DNA from 3 places in the Peribacillus aracenensis genome. Region 3 is predicted to be linked to each of the others. Evidence: riboswitches for the same ligand, from Rfam matches in the RefSeq annotation. Region 3 holds a riboswitch; each other region holds the start of a gene.
What was found. A riboswitch is a leader RNA that binds a small molecule or an ion and turns the genes downstream of it on or off. The one in region 3 is predicted to bind lysine.

Region 1: it holds a riboswitch for lysine, as region 3 does, so the genes downstream of both, dapA (4-hydroxy-tetrahydrodipicolinate synthase) here and N0M92_RS11110 (amino acid permease) in region 3, are expected to answer to the same signal.
Region 2: it holds a riboswitch for lysine, as region 3 does, so the genes downstream of both, N0M92_RS08715 (aspartate kinase) here and N0M92_RS11110 (amino acid permease) in region 3, are expected to answer to the same signal.

Annotation. Positions count from the first base shown of each region.
Region 1 covers NZ_JANZMJ010000049.1:1,725-5,013, reverse strand. The annotation lists gene dapA (4-hydroxy-tetrahydrodipicolinate synthase) at 381-1,277, opposite strand; lysine riboswitch at 1,412-1,590, opposite strand; gene N0M92_RS27440 (metallophosphoesterase) at 2,290-3,289, shown strand, end outside.
Region 2 covers NZ_JANZMJ010000006.1:110,267-113,555, forward strand. The annotation lists gene N0M92_RS08710 (YslB family protein) at 1-239, shown strand, start outside; gene N0M92_RS08715 (aspartate kinase) at 302-1,534, opposite strand; lysine riboswitch at 1,623-1,799, opposite strand; gene uvrC (excinuclease ABC subunit UvrC) at 1,861-3,289, opposite strand, start outside.
Region 3 covers NZ_JANZMJ010000008.1:183,153-186,441, forward strand. The annotation lists gene N0M92_RS11105 (LacI family DNA-binding transcriptional regulator) at 1-707, shown strand, start outside; lysine riboswitch at 963-1,148, shown strand; gene N0M92_RS11110 (amino acid permease) at 1,244-2,695, shown strand; gene N0M92_RS11115 (glycoside hydrolase family 13 protein) at 2,735-3,289, opposite strand, start outside.

The sequences.
Region 1 (3,289 bases), on a different contig from region 3:
CTTTATTTCTTTTGAATTTGTTAAGGAGCCATTATAGATTGAATACTAAGGAACGACTCTGTCTTAATAATTACATATCAACATCACTAGAATTAATAAGCTTATGATCAATCCCCGAAAAATCATTGCTATAGAAAATTCGACATTTACGATTCCTACTGGATACACCATATATTTTTCTTGAAAATGTAAATTCTCCTTTTGCCCTTAATCATATAAAATCATTATATTGCTCAACTAGTTTTAGCACTGAGCCTTGCAGCGATAAAAAAACAGTACACTTCATTCGAAGTTTGCACTGCTTTTTTAAATTTCGCCCGGTTATTATGTTTTTTAATCAGAAAATCGGTATTGAAGACTCGATTAATGAATCATTAAGCTTATTTACTTAACAAAATTGCTTCCGTGTTACTCGGTTGTAGAGCTATTTGTAGTGCTCTTTTTTCTTCATCGTTTAAAGGGACCAATGGTAAGCGGACACCTCCAACATTTAACCCCCGCATATTTAATGCTGATTTTACCGGTGCTGGGCTTGGTGCAGCAAATAATGCTTTCATAATTGGAAGAAGGTCGCGATGAGCAGTGGCAGCAACTTGGACATCCCCATTTTTAAAGCTATTGATCATTTCTTGCATTTCATTGCCAATTATGTGTGAAGCAACCGAAACAATGCCTGTTCCTCCGATGGCTAAAACCGGTAATGTCAATCCATCATCGCCGCTGTACAATGTAAAATCGCTAGTTGTTTTGCTGATGATTTGTGCCATGGCATCTAAGTCACCACTTGCTTCTTTTACTGCCACAATATTGTTGATTTTTGAGAGGCTAACAATCGTCTCAACGGACATGTTCACGACACTTCGTCCTGGGATATTATAAAGCATTACCGGTAATGATGTTGAATGGGCAATAGCACTAAAGTGCTGGAATAGTCCTTCTTGAGACGGCTTGTTATAGTATGGGGTAACGAGCATGATTCCGTCGACTCCTGCTGCCTCTGCTTGTTTTGTTAAGCTGATGGAAGCCTTCGTGTTATTTGAGCCAGTTCCAGCTATGACTGGAACTCTTCCATCAACAACTTCTACAACCATTTTGAATAAATCCACTTTCTCTTCTGCAGTTAATGTAGGAGACTCTCCAGTTGTACCAGCTATTACTAATCCATCAGAACCATTAGTAATTAAATAATTTACTAAAGTTCTCGTAGCATTAAAATCAACCTCATCATTATGATTAAACGGGGTAACCATTGCGGTTAAAACTTGGCCAAAATTCATAACTTCACACCCTTTTGTATAATTTTTATAAAAATTCAGAGGTGGTTAGGGCCATTCAGGAGTAAACGCAAAAAAGCAACAACGAGGATTCGCTGCTGCAGTAGAAACAATATTTATCAAAAAAATGTTTCCGCGCATAAGATAGCCCTCCATATAGTTTCCTATATGACAGTCCTGCATTTATTCAATAGCAGAACCAGCTTCAAGAACATGAGATTCTTTCCGCTTCGGCAAATTCCCCTTTCCACAATAGTCATGGGATCTCATTCTCCTCAAAATGTGTACTAATGGTCTTTGCTCCTCTATCCTCACTTCAAAAAGTATGAAGTAAGAAAATATTTAATTGTCTGTAATATAACAAGGAATCCTCTTTATTGCAAGGACAATTTAGAAAGGATGCCATTAATAACATCAAGCTAATGTTAACCAAACCATAGACAAAATTATCTGTGGTCCGATAAAAACTGGTCAGAACAGTTGCATGAAAGAGGAAAACAAACTGAAGATGTTCGATAGCATTATAGCAGGCAATTTTACCAGCGATTATGTTGCTGAAAATGGAAATAAATCCACAGCCAAACAAGATCAAACGGATTGAACTCTTGGTGCTTTCATTCCTTTCAGGATTGGAACGGGATACGTATAACAGCATACGTATCTCCAAATCCATGAGATGGAATGATAAAAGCCATTAAGATTCGTGGGGATAACTACGTAGTTAAGGGGTAGTTCCCCTTTTACATCAAGCAAAGGTAAATCATTACTACAAGCGAAAAATTATCTTAAGTTTTCCTCCAGAAACAATTTAAGTGAACGGAATGACTATTGGCCATAGGTATTATTTGATTTATTAATATTTAAATTACACTGAACCTATATTTTATTAATAATGTAAAGTTACTATTTTAATTGGAAAACCACATAAAAATTGAAAAATGAGGAGGATATTTTACTTATTGGGAAATACTTACATAATTATAGCGACTAAATGATATATAGGAGGAAAAAGATTTTGAAAGCGAAAAGTAAATTTGCTGCAATGTTGACAGTTGTAACGGTGGGATTAGCAACTTCTTTATCAAATGTACAAGCATTCTCGGAATCTTCAAATTCAGATAATAAACGTAAACCCGAGCTCGTTTTTCCTGTAATCAGTGATGTACATATAGATGATGGATCAACTGCTGATATGAACAAGTTTAGAACAGCAATGGATCAATTAAACAAAGCTGCGCCTGAACAGGATGCTTTTGTTGTCGTTGGGGATTTAACGGACTATGGCTACGCTACTGAATATGATAAGTTCTTCTCCATTTATAATGAGAAGAAACAAGGCGATGTTCAATCCATGTTCACTATGGGAAACCATGACTATTGGAATGGACTTTCAGTAGAAAAAGCACAAGATCGCTTTCTCGAGAAAACAGGAATGGATTCTCTTTACTATCATAAAAAAGTAAATGGATATGATTTTATTACGTTAAGTCCGGAAAATGGTAATACGCATGGTTTATATTCTGTTCATCAAATTAACTGGCTAGGCGAAAAGTTAGCTGCAGCAGAAAAAGAGAATCCGGGCCAACCAATCTTTGTTTTTCTTCATCAACACATTAAAGACACTGTGTATGGAAGTGACTTATGGGGAACTCAGGAAAATAAAGAACTTTTATATGATACATTAAAGAAACATCCACAGGTTATTACATTTTCAGGCCATTCTCATTATCCACTTGAAGACCCTAGAACGATTCATCAAAAAGACTTTACGTCTGTTGGCACGTCTTCTGTAAGTTATTTGGAATTAGAGCCGGGCAAACTTCAAGGGTTTCATCCTGAAGGATATCGGGATATTAGTCAAGGTATGATTGTAGAAGTTTATAATAATGAAGTTGTCCTTAAAAAACGTGATTTTCATAAAGACGATTGGGCAGGAAAACCATGGGTAATCAAACACCCTTCTAAAAAAAATAACTTTACATATACAGACGATCGAGATCAGTTACCACCGGTTT
Region 2 (3,289 bases), on a different contig from region 3:
GGGGCAATCTGGAAATCTTGAAGTATACGAAACACGAGATGGAATTATCCCTGACGGGTGAAATAATCAGCCGCCGCCTGGACTTACACCCTGATTGTCACTTCCAGCTTGAAGCCGGTTTCCTTGCCGAGCAGTTTTCACTGCAAAAAAAATTCCTCAGCGAATCAACGGAAGAAATCAAACGCCGCGCAAAAAAAGTGATATTCACCATCCAATGGGATCCCAGAGATCCAATCTAATGAGCCCTTAAAACAGACTTACCCTTTTTACCGGAAGTCTGTTTTTTATTGGACTCCTGCACTTAAGCTAGCACATTTGCATGCTGACCAAGTTTAAATGCTTCATGAAGGGATTCAACCGCCTTCACCATTTCCTTTTCATTGACGACAGTCGAAACTTTAATTTCCGACGTGCTGACCATTTTCACCTGGATGCCTGTATTGGCCATCACTTCAAACATCTCGGCAGCCACACCGGGGTTGGATACCATACCAGAACCGACGATGGACACTTTGGCCAACCCGCTCTCCGTTTCGACCCGGTCGAATCCCAATCGTTCTTTATTATTTTCCAGCACGATCAAGGCCGCTTCCGTATCTTCACTTTTTGTGGAAAAAGATAGATTGGTCGTATCCTCGGCTGTCATGCTTTGAATGATGATGTCCACATTGATCCGGTTTTTCGCAAGTGTCGTGAAGATTGTGGATAATGCACCAAGTGATTGGGGCAAACCATAAATTGTGACTCTCGTAATACTGTCTTCAAAAGCAATGCCGCGTACAATTAAGTTTTCTTCCATAGTTGCTTCCTCCTCAATGATCGTTCCTGATTCTCTCTCCATGCTTGAACGGACTTCAAGCGGAATTTGATAATTTTTTGCATATTCGACAGCCCTTGGATGGAGGACGCCCGCCCCTAGGTTGGCAAGTTCCAGCATTTCATCGTAAGAAATGGATTGGAGTTTTCGCGCGCCTTTTATGTAGCGTGGATCCGTTGTGAAAACACCTGTTACATCGGTATAAATATCGCATCTATCCGCATTCAGAGCTGCAGCGATGGCAACCGCCGTCGTATCGGAACCGCCTCTTCCCAATGTAGTGATTTCCCCATTTACATCGTTTCCCTGGAAACCGGCCACGACCACTATTTTCTTCTGTTGAAGCTGAGCTTGGATCCTTGAAGCATCAATGTTTAAAATCCGGGCATTCCCATGAACAGATTCCGTTTGCATGCCAGCCTGCCAGCCAGTATACGAAATGGCTTCATGCCCTTCTTCAATCAATGCCATCGTTAACAGGGAAATCGTTACCTGTTCCCCAGTGGTCAATAGCATATCCATTTCCCTTTTGCTCGGGGTTCCGGAAATATCACGGGCCATGGAAACCAATTGGTCCGTTGTTTTCCCCATGGCTGAAACAACGACGACTACCTCATTTCCATTCTCCGCTTCCTCGATTACCCGATTGGCAACATTTTTGATTTTTTCTACGCTACCGACGGATGTTCCGCCGAATTTTTGAACGATTAATGCCATCCTCATGCACCCTCTCTACTTTTTAGGCAATAAAAAAAGCAATGAGAAATATCTCATTGCTGTGATCACATATCCAATACTGTAAACACACTGAGATAGCTCTCCAGGGTATAAACCCTGACAATCCGCCATTTATTAAATGTCGGACCAGGAAAACAAGGTATGAGTCTTGTCTTCCTTCGGCGTCATCCCCTTTCAAAACCTTTCATGGAAGCTCATACTTCTCCAGGTCTTTACTCTTGAATTCCGCACCTCTATCAGCACTTTTAAGTTGTCTAGTTAAAAATTCCTTTTAATCATAGCATAGTGATTTATCGGTAGCAAGATTATTCTTGTAATTTTCTAACGATTCCCTCGGCTACCCCTTTTGGCATTCCAGCTTCCATGATTTCCTCGACTGTTGCCTCTTTGATTTTCTTCAATGATCCAAAATGCCTTAATAATTGCTTCCTTCGTTTTTCCCCGACTCCTGGAATATCATCAAGCTGGGAGTGAACCGCATTTTTCCCGCGTAGCTGGCGATGAAAAGTAATCGCGAACCGATGCACTTCATCCTGAATTCTTTGCAATAGGTAAAATTCCTGGCTCCGAGAATCAAGAGGTACGATTTCAAGAGGATTTCCGATCATCAATTGCGATGTCCTATGCTTTTCATCCTTAATGAGGCCTGAAAGCGGAATCTCAAGGCCCAATTCATTCTCCAGAATATCCCGAACGGCTTCGACATGTCCCTTTCCGCCATCAATGATGATCAAGTCCGGTAGCGGCAGCCCTTCTTTCAATACTCGTGAATACCTTCTTCTGACCACTTCACGCATCGATTCATAATCATCAGGTCCCTGGACCGTCTTGATTTTATATTTTCGATACTCTCTTTTTTCCGGCTTCCCATCAATGAACACGACTAAAGCCGAAACAGGGTCACTTCCCTGGATATTGGAGTTATCGAAAGCTTCAATTCGGTGCGGGGTGTAGATGCCCAGTTGGTTCCCGAGGTTTTCCACCGCATTGATCGTTCTTTCTTCATCCCTTTCAATCAAAGAGAATTTTTCCTGAAGGGCGATGGAGGCATTTTTATTCGCCAATTTAAGCATGTCTTTTTTCGCCCCCCTTTTGGGGTGAATCGTTTTGACCCCAAGCAGCCCTTCGGCCATTTCGGCATCCACTGATTCAGGCAGCAAGATTTCCTTTGGTTTAAAATGGTTCGTAATCTCGTAAAACTGACCTAGGAATGTAAGTAGTTCCTGTTCGGGTTCATCATAGACCGGAAAAAGTGAAACATCCCTTTCTATTAATTTACCCTGCCGGACAAAAAATACCTGAACACACATCCATCCTTTATCATAGGCAAAGCCAAATACATCCCTGTCGACGAAATCGGTCGTCATCATTTTTTGCTTCTCCATCGTAATATCAATGTGGGCAATCTTGTCACGGAACTCCTTGGCCCTCTCGAAATCGAGCTCTTCTGATGCCACTAGCATTTTTTCAGTCAGTTCTTTTTTTATTTCAGTATGCCCGCCGTTCAAGAACCGGTTGATATCATCCACCATTTTTTTATATTCCTGTTCCTCTACTTCATATACACATGGGGCCAGGCACTGGCCAAGATGATAATAGAGACACACGCGATCTGGTAAAGTATTGCATTTTCTTAGGGGATAGATGCGGTCGAGCAATTTTTTCGTTTCGTTAGCTGCAAACGCATTCGGATAAGGACCGAAATATTTCCCTTTGTCTTTTTTGACTTTTCGC
Region 3 (3,289 bases):
ATGCAATCGGCTGTCATATCGTCATCTTTCAAACAAACTATGACAGAGAGAAGGAAATCGAGGCTTTTAATATGCTGCAAATGAAGCAGCTCGATGGCATTATCGTTTGTTCAAGGATTTCGGAAATGAAAATCCTTTTGGAATATCAAAAATACGGACCGATCATTTTATGTGAAGATACGGCCCAGGCTGAATTCTCATCCATCAGCATTGATCATTATGCAGCTTTCTCCTGTGCCCTTGAGTACGTGATTGCTAAAGGATATAAGAAAATCGGATACAGCCTCGGCCGTAAAAAGAGCAGAAATAGTTCCCATCGTACAAAAGCCTTTACCGATATCATGAGTAAACATCAACTGGTAAACAATAAGGAATGGCTGTTTGAAGGCAGTTATCACATCAAAGACGGTGAACAATTGTTTCAGGAATGGAATTCGATGATGGATAAACCTGAAGCCATCATCATCACGAATGATGACACGGCCGCTGGCTTCATTCTTACCGCTAAGAAATCAGGTATAAGGGTCCCGGAGGATGTGGCCATTCTCGGTTTCAATAATGATAGCCTGGGTGAAATGCTCGACATCACGACCATTTCCTTGCCGTTGGAATGGATTGGGAAAATGGCGGTGGACCTATTTGAGAATCCTGAGCTGGTCAAACATGTAAAACTGGACTATGCCCTTATAAAAAGAAGGACCGTTTAATGATCTCCATGCTTTATTTTGGTATATCGCCATTTGAATTCTTCCTTGCCGCCATCATTCATTAACTAGGAAAAAATAACCACATAAAATAATCATTGCGATATTCATGAGATTATTTTATAATTTTGATATAGTAAAGTTTACTCAATTACTAGCAATCTATTAGCGATTGCATGAATTTCATGAGAACTATCGTCTGACGTCACTTACAAGCTGGCGCAACGATTTTAGAAAATTGAATACTTCCTCATTTACCGATGAGTTAGAGGCTGCAGCTTATAAAAGTAAAACGGACGAGATTCTGGAAAATTCAAGACTCCGTTTGAAAGGATAAATTGCCGAAGTAAGGGTATATTCCATGTATATTCTTGCTGGCGGTGTTACCGAACAGGAACACCACTGTCACGCTTTTTCAAAAAAGCGTGGGGAGCTATCTTCGGAAGGATAAACGGGTTTATTATAAACAGCCGTCGATCTTTTTCGACTGCTGTTTTTTATTTTTCGTTCCCTTCCAATAAAAAGGAGTGTAACATCAATTGTCAAATTCACAATCAGCATCAAGCCCTACTGAACTGAAAAGGAGCCTGAAAGCGCGTCATTTAATGATGATTTCATTAGGTGGAACGATTGGAACAGGTTTATTTTTAGCAAGTGGCGGTGCCATTCATTCAGCCGGTCCCGGCGGTGCCTTGGTGGCATACGCAGTCATCGGCATCATGGTTTATTATTTAATGACAAGTCTTGCAGAAATGGCAGCGTTCATGCCAGTGGCCGGTTCATTCCGTGTCTATGCATCCAAATTCGTCGATCCGTCTTTCGGTTTTGCGATTGGTTGGAACTACTGGTATAACTGGGCAATCACCATTGCCGCTGAATTGGCAGCCGTTGTCTTAATTATGAAGTTCTGGTTCCCGGATAGCCCTTCAATTATCTGGAGTGCCATTGCATTAATCACTATGTTTCTTATCAATTACATGTCAGTAAAAGGTTTCGGGGAGGCAGAATTCTGGTTTGCCATGATCAAAGTCGTGACAGTCGTCATTTTCTTGATCACGGGTGTTCTGATCATTCTCGGGATCATGGGTGGGAAAGACCCAATTGGATTTTCAAATTTCACAATGGGTGAAGGTCCCTTTAACGGTGGGTTCTTCACGATCCTAGGCGTATTCATGGCTGCCGGCTTTTCATTCCAAGGAACGGAATTGCTTGGAGTGACTGCAGGTGAAAGTGAGGATCCAGAAAAAAATATCCCAAAAGCGATCAGATCCGTTTTCTGGCGCATCATCTTATTCTATATCCTTGCCATTTTTGTAATTGGCATGATCATTCCGTTTACCGATTCACGTTTATTGAGTGAAGATGTTGCCGTAAGTCCATTCACGCTTGTATTTGAACGGGCAGGCCTTGCATTTGCTGCATCCATCATGAACGCGATCATTCTATCATCCGTACTCTCTGCCGGTAACTCTGGCATGTACGCTTCAACCCGTATGCTATGGGACTTGGCACGTGATGGGAAAGCACCGAAATTCCTAGGCAAGTTAGATAAAAGGGGAGTACCCGTGAATGCACTTATCGTGACTTCATTAGTAGGCTGCGTTGCATTCTTAGCTTCATTTTTCGGTGATGGCGTCGTTTATATCTGGTTATTGAACGCTTCAGGCATGGCAGGATTCGTCACCTGGGTTGGGATCGCGATTGCCCATTATCGGTTCCGCAAAGCTTACGCAGCTCAAGGCCTTGATATGAATGCTTTACCATTCCGGGCAAAAGGCTTCCCATTCGGGCCTATATTCGCACTTGTCCTTTGCCTTATCATTATCATCGGACAAGGCTATCAAGCTTTCAGCAGCGATGGGATCGACTGGAATTCAATGTTTGTTTCCTACATTGGCTTAATTTTATTTTTCGCCCTTTGGCTCGGCTATAAAATCAAGCATAAAACGAAAATCATTCCCCTGGAGGAATGTGACCTTAAATCAAAATAATGCGCAAAGGACCTGTTCTAAGGAGAACAGGTCCTTTTTTCATATCAAATGATAAACACGGCATTCATATGGACGCAGAGGTTTGCTGGAGATTCCTTCTTCTTCCTGATCATAATTGCCTATCAGCCTTGTGGCTGAATATGCATGCAGCTCTTCAGGCAAAGTATAGGAGGCCTCCTCTTCTTTAAAGTTACATAGCACCAGCAGCTTTTCTTCTTCAAACGATCTCGTGTAGGCAAATATTCGTACATCATCCGGCCATAGCAGTTCAAAACGGCCATAAACGACGATTTCATGTTTCTTGCGTAATTGAATAAGCTTTTTATAAAAATGAAAAATGGAATTCGGATCATTATAGGCTTTTTCTGCATTAATCTCTGGAAAATTGGGATTAACCTTAATCCATGGCGTCCCTTTCGTGAATCCTGCGTTCCGGGAGTCATTCCACTGAATCGGTGTCCTCGCATTATCCCTGCTTCGGGCGTGGATGGCTGACATCATCCGCTCTTTTGACCATCCATGCGAATCGACGAGTTCTTCATATGAATTCAATGTTTCGATATCCCGGTAATCATCGATTCCCTCAAATGCAAC